2 regions of the Staphylococcus sp. GW821-FHT11H10 genome follow, and region 2 is predicted to be linked to the other one. Evidence: riboswitches for the same ligand, from Rfam matches in the RefSeq annotation. Region 2 holds a riboswitch; the other holds the start of a gene.

Region 1 (3,430 bases), on a different contig from region 2:
ATACTAAAGACAAAATGCTTGAAGAGATACACAAGAATTCGCAATTCCAACGCGTCTTTTCTCAAGGAAAGTCTACCACTCAAAATATAACAATAAGTAAGAATGGTAATTCCCATTCTTATATTTTGTTAGGCTATCCTATGAAAGCGCAAGAAAATGCAAATTCAAAATATAGTGCAGTATTCATTTATCAAGATTTAAAGTCTATTGAAGATACTAATAATGCAATTACCATTATCATTTTAATCACCGCCATTATATTTATCGCTGTTTCAACAGTATTTGCATTCTTTTTATCAAATAGAATTACTAAACCTTTACGACAACTTAGAACTCAAGCTATTAATATTTCTAAAGGTGATTATTCAAAACAGACAAGTGTCTCAACTAAAGATGAGATAGGCGAATTATCACATACGTTTAATAATATGAGTTCTGAAATACAAGAGAATATAGAGGCACTTTCAACTCAAAAAAATATAAGAGATAGTTTGATTAATTCTATGATTGAAGGTGTATTGGGTCTAAATGATAAGAGGGAAGTTATTCTTTCAAATAAAATGGCTGACGATATTATTAAATCAATAGACAAAACTGTATATAAAGAAATTGAAAAGCAAATTGAAGCTACATTTGTTTCAAAAGACACCGAATTCCAAGAATATGAGATTAACAATAAATATTACGTCATTATCATGAGTTATGTAGAGAGAATTCAACAAGATGGCCGTAGTGGAATTGTAGTCATTATAAGAGATATGACTAATGAACATAATTTAGATCAGATGAAGAAAGATTTCATTGCCAATGTTTCACATGAATTACGTACACCTATTTCGTTATTACAAGGTTACACTGAATCAATTGTAGATGGTATTGTCACTGAACCAGAAGAAATTCGAGATTCTTTATCAATTGTATTAGATGAAACGAAACGTTTAAATCGATTAGTAAATGAATTATTAAATGTGGCTCGCATGGATGCAGAGGGTTTAATTGTTAATAAAGAAAAACAACCTATTAAACCTTTACTATCTAAAATGCAAATGAAATATAGACAACAGGCTGAGGATTTAGAATTGAATATGTCATTAGAACCAAACATCGATGATGAATTGTGGGAATACGATGCCGATCGCATAGACCAAGTTCTAACAAATTTAATTGACAATGCCACACGTTATACTCAACCAGGTGATTCAATATCAATTACAACAACTACGGATGATTCCTATCAAACGTTGTACATTAAAGATACTGGTAGTGGCATATCTCCAGAGCATCTTGAACTCGTATTCGACAGATTTTATAAAGTAGAGGCTTCAAGAACTAGAGGTAAACAGGGAACTGGTTTAGGACTATTTATCTGTAAAATGATAATCGAAGAACATGGTGGTACTATTAAAGTTGAAAGTAAAGTAAACAAAGGTACAACATTCATAATTAAGTTACCAAAGCCTAAAAATTAATATGCCTATTAATATATTTATTTTAACTAAGAGCAAACATCATCAACTTAAGAATGGTGTATTGCTCTTTTTTAAATAAGTCTAAGCACCATTATTGCGCAATGCTTTCATATAAGGTAATATTAAAATTAAATTAATCAATTATATAATTCATCTTCGGGGTAGGGTGCAATTCCCAACCGGCAGTAAATTAAGCCTGCGACCCGCTTCTTTGAAGTGGCTGATTCAGTGGAAATCTGAAGCCGACAGTATAGTCTGGATGGGAGAAGATGGAGGTTTTTTTGTTGTGCAAAATTATCTCCTATTCTATGTAAGATGAATGGAAGGAGAAAATTAAATATGCAACAAAACAAACGTCTTATCACTATTAGCATGTTAAGTGCCATAGCGTTTATTTTAACATTCATTAAATTTCCGCTACCTTTTTTACCACCATACTTAACATTAGACTTTAGTGATGTTCCAACTTTATTAGCAACATTTCTTTTAGGTCCCGTTGCTGGTATTTTAGTAGCACTTATCAAAAATATACTTAATTTTTTATTCAATATGGGAGATCCGGTTGGTCCAGTTGCCAATTTTTTAGCAGGTGTTAGTTTCTTGTTATCCGCTTATTATGTAACTAAGCGTCAGGGAGATACACCACGTTCATTGGTTGTGGGGCTAGCAATAGGTACTATAGTGATGACTATCGTACTTAGTATACTAAATTACTTTGTTTTACTTCCATTATATGGAATGATTTTTAATTTAGGTGATGTCTTTAATAATCTAAAAATTATCATTTTATCAGGTGTTATACCTTTCAATATTATAAAAGGTATCGTGATTTCAATTATATTTGCGCTTTTATACAGAAGATTAAAACGCGTATTATCATAAAAAACCTCCTAATGTTGAACTTATTATTCAACATTAGGAGGTTTCATTATTGATTCACTCATAATAAGTGACTATTCAAATTTAAGAGCATCACCATCAAATGGTTCTTCTTCAATCTTAATTGAATCAGTTGGACAACCTTCAAGTGCATCTTCCATATCTTCATATAATTCTTCTGGTACTTCTGCAGTACCTTGATTATCATCAAGGATTACGAAAGCAATACCTTCGTCGTCATAATCGTAAATGTCAGGTGCGGCAGCACCACATGCTCCACAAGCAATACATGTATCCATATCAACGATTGTATACTTTGCCAAATTCTTCGCCTCCTTTGATAAAAATGCTACACTAGTATAACAAATGTTTAATAACACTTCGATTAATTTATTTACTATTCTATTAGTTATATAAAGTGAGGATTCATTAATGCATTCAATTATTACATATGCATCAAATCATTCATTCGATTATAAAACCAATAAAAGTATTTATAACATTTTGAATGGAAAAAAATCACATCAAACATTTTTTGATGCATGTTCCCAACAACTTTTATCATTATATCATAGTTTACCTAAATTAAAATATCCGTCTTTTGAGCGATTTTTAGATACCTATGATAATCAAAATACTGACATTTCAATACATCCAAGATATACATACGATAGTATGATTCAAACTTTTAGTTGTATTCAATTACTAATACAAACTATAACCCATTTTAAAAACAACCACTTGAACTTTATACCAATTACACAACAAATAACTGTTCAAAGTAGAGTGAAACAAATCTATTCAAAAATACTGGAACAAAATTTAGTTGATGATTTTGAAAAAGAAATCGAGCAAATCTTTCATTTTATTGATGAAAAATGTAGTAACAACTGTTTAATCCATTATTACCTACAAGGTTATGAAGAACCTATGTATACGCGACAGCAGGTTTCATTAATAGAAGGTATACCTGTAACTAAGTTATTTGTACTTGAACTCAATAATTTAGTGCAGATGATGTTTGCATTAGAAAATGATAAACAATTTCCTATATTAACTCAAACCATCATATTACCGACTTT
Region 2 (3,430 bases):
GCAGCCAATTATTAATTAATTTGCCAACTAAGCAAATGAGTTTAAATTTGGATGATGATGAAGAGTTCTGGAAATGGTATCAAGAGCAATCAGAATTTAAATTCGATAATCCAAAATATCTTCCTAGGTTTGTATTTGGTCATTATATGAAGTCATACCTATCTAACTACGACTTGTTGTTTGATAATTTAACCATTATTAAGCATCCAGTTCGCGAAATTTTTACAAATTCAGAAATTGATGAGACTACATTAAAATACTATGTATGTACTTCAGAAGATATGAGTGAATGGAAAGAGTATGATTATATATTTTTAACGACTGGCACATTTGCTTATCATGACCCATATAATCTAAAAGGGAATAAAGGTTATATTCAAACACCTTATCCTACATATAATACATTAGATGAAGTGTCTCAATCAGACGATATTGCAATTATAGGCACCGGATTAGCCAGTTTAGATGTAGTTAGATACGTGGCTACACATCATCCTAAATTACCAATAACTATGACTAGTCGCTCAGCACATTTACCTAGTGTTAGAGGAAATATGATAGATGTTGAGTTTAAACATTTAACTAAGCAAAAGTTTAATGAATTGAAATCGCAATATTATGGAAATGTACCTTTAGAATTAGCTTTTGAATTATTCAAATTAGAATGTAAAGATCATAATATTGATTTAGAGAAACTAGTATATCGTCGCACAGGAAATACAATTCAAGATTTACAGTATGATCTTGATAGACCTGATGAAATTGGTGTGTTTCAAAGTTTAATTGAAAATATTAAAGAAAATCTAAACTGGATATGGAATAGCTTTAGTCGAGAAGATCAGAAAGACTTTGATAAACGTTTCTCAAAAATTATTCAATTAAATTCTAACCCTATGCCACCTCGTACTGCAGAGTTAATTATAGACTTAATAAATAATCAATCATTAATTGTTAAAAGCGGAATAGAAGATATTACTTATAAAGACAACCATTATTTATTGAAATTCAACAATGATGATGATTATTATCAATATGATGTCATTATTAATTCGACTGGATCAAAAACACATTTATCAGATTTAGATGAGGAAGATCAGCTTATTCTTAACCTCCAAAACAGACAAATTGTTCAACCACATCCAATGGGAGGTATACAAATTATTCCAGAAACCAATCAAGTCATAAGTCCAAGATATGGAACTCTTAACAATATGATAGCTATTGGGCAAGTAACTAATGGCGTTAATAAATTGCGTAATGGAGTGAAGATGATCGTTGATCAAGCGGTCAATTCTGTAAATTATTTATATGAAAACCAAAGTAAATTTGACCATTTTAATTCATAATGTAGACATTTACACTTAAATAACCCAATTCCGTTATTAGTTACTCTATTTAACAATATACAGCGTTCAAGGTTTGTATTTTTTAAACAATAAGCGTATGATAAATGTTGTAGTTATTAAACTACGTTAACTCAAACAATCACAATTTCATATGAATTCTTTCGGGGCGGGGTGCAATTCCCAACCGGCAGTAATATAAGCCTGCGACCTGTCAAAGTGAAAGGTAATAACTTTGATGGCTGATCTAGTGAGATTCTAGAGCCGACAGTGAAAGTCTGGATGGGAGAAAGAATGAGACGTCTTTATTTGATAATTATGACGGTTATTTAGCATACACATTTCTAATGTTGTAAGCTTATTTGAATATACATTTGGTCTCCCTATGCCTTTAAGCACTTTATTGGTATAGGGAGTTTTAATTTTGAGGTGATTTATTGAGTAATTTTATGGAATACGCTATACAACTCGCACAAATGGTTAAAGGACAAACGGGTATCAATCCTCCAGTTGGTGCAGTCGTTGTTAATAACGGCCGAATAGTTGGACTCGGTGCTCATCTAAAACAAGGTGAGAAACACGCAGAAGTACAAGCACTTGATATGGCTGGAAAGGAAGCAAAAGGTGGAATAATCTATATTTCGCTAGAACCATGTACCCACTTTGGCTCAACACCACCATGTGTGAACAAAATTATTGAATTTGGACTTAGCAAAGTTATTTATGCTGTTAAAGATACGACATTACCGTCTGAAGGTGATGCTATATTAGAACAAGCTGGGATTGATGTAGAATATCAATACTCTGAAGAAGCAGCTGCCTTATATAAAGACTTTTTTAAAGCTAAGTCAGGGCAAATCCCTGAAATAACGATGAAAGTGTCTGTGTCATTAGACGGTAAACAAGCAACAGATTTAGGTCAGAGTAAATGGATTACTAATTCAGAGGTTAAACAAGATGTCTACCATTTAAGACATACGCATGATGCTGTGTTGACAGGAAATGGCACAATTAATGCTGATAACCCACTTTACACGACTCGTATTCCGAATGGTAAAAATCCAATCCGAATAGTGTTGGCTAAAAGTGGCAATGTTGATTTTACGAAACAACTTTTTCAAGATTCGTCGAGTGAAGTGTGGATTTACACTGAAAATCAAACGCTTGAAAGTCCAAATCGAAACATAAAGGTTATCTGTATAGATAAATGCTATTTAAAAGATATACTTAAAGATATTTATAAGCGAGGTATTGGTTCATTATTAATAGAAGCTGGTCCTCGTATAACTTCCAAATTTCTTCAAACTGATTTTATTAATCAACTTATTATTTATTACGCCCCGAAAATAATAGGTGGTTCTGGAAAAAATCAATTCTATCAAACTGCGGATATTATTGATTTAAATGAAACCACGCAATTTGAAATTTCTTCTACTGAGTTAATTAATCAAAATTTAAAAATGATTTTGCGAAAGAAGTGACAACTTATGTTTACAGGTATTGTTGAAGAAATAGGTACTGTCAAAAATATTCGTACTCATCAATCGGTTAGAACATTGGATATAGCTTGTCAAACTATCACAGAAGACATGCATATCGGTGACTCTATCAGTGTGAATGGAGCTTGTTTAACAGTGATTGACTTCACAAGTAATTATTTTTCTGTTCAACTCATAAAAGGTACTGAAGATAAAACATATCTATCTCAAATCAATAAAAATGATGAAGTCAACTTAGAAAGAGCAATGTCAGGAAATGGACGTTTTGGAGGTCATTTTGTTTTAGGTCATGTTGATGACAAAGGTGTTATAACACAAGTTAAAGAAACTCCTAATTCTAGAATAGTTTCGATTAGAGCATCTTCAACTATCATTAATCAAATGGTCAAACAAGGTTCAATCACTGTGGATGGTGTGAGTTTAACAATTTTCGATTTACGACATGATAGTTTTGATATTCATTTAATACCTGAAACAAGACGTTCAACGATTTTATCTTCTAAACAAAATGGCGACCAAGTTCATTTAGAAACGGATGTTCTTTTTAAATATGTTGAACGAATGGTAAGTAGAAATGAGTCAGAGCTT

The links. A riboswitch is a leader RNA that binds a small molecule or an ion and turns the genes downstream of it on or off. The one in region 2 is predicted to bind FMN.
Region 1: it holds a riboswitch for FMN, as region 2 does, so the genes downstream of both, AC1RRU_RS05865 (ECF transporter S component) here and ribD (bifunctional diaminohydroxyphosphoribosylaminopyrimidine deaminase/5-amino-6-(5-phosphoribosylamino)uracil reductase RibD) in region 2, are expected to answer to the same signal.

What each region holds. Positions count from the first base shown of each region.
Region 1 covers NZ_JBXARC010000008.1:3,613-7,042, reverse strand. The annotation lists gene AC1RRU_RS05870 (ATP-binding protein) at 1-1,469, shown strand, start outside; FMN riboswitch at 1,618-1,744, shown strand; gene AC1RRU_RS05865 (ECF transporter S component) at 1,809-2,351, shown strand; gene AC1RRU_RS05860 (ferredoxin) at 2,423-2,671, opposite strand; gene AC1RRU_RS05855 (YpbB family protein) at 2,781-3,430, shown strand, end outside.
Region 2 covers NZ_JBXARC010000028.1:21,682-25,111, reverse strand. The annotation lists gene AC1RRU_RS11350 (FAD/NAD(P)-binding protein) at 1-1,346, shown strand, start outside; FMN riboswitch at 1,500-1,641, shown strand; gene ribD (bifunctional diaminohydroxyphosphoribosylaminopyrimidine deaminase/5-amino-6-(5-phosphoribosylamino)uracil reductase RibD) at 1,781-2,824, shown strand; gene AC1RRU_RS11340 (riboflavin synthase) at 2,831-3,430, shown strand, end outside.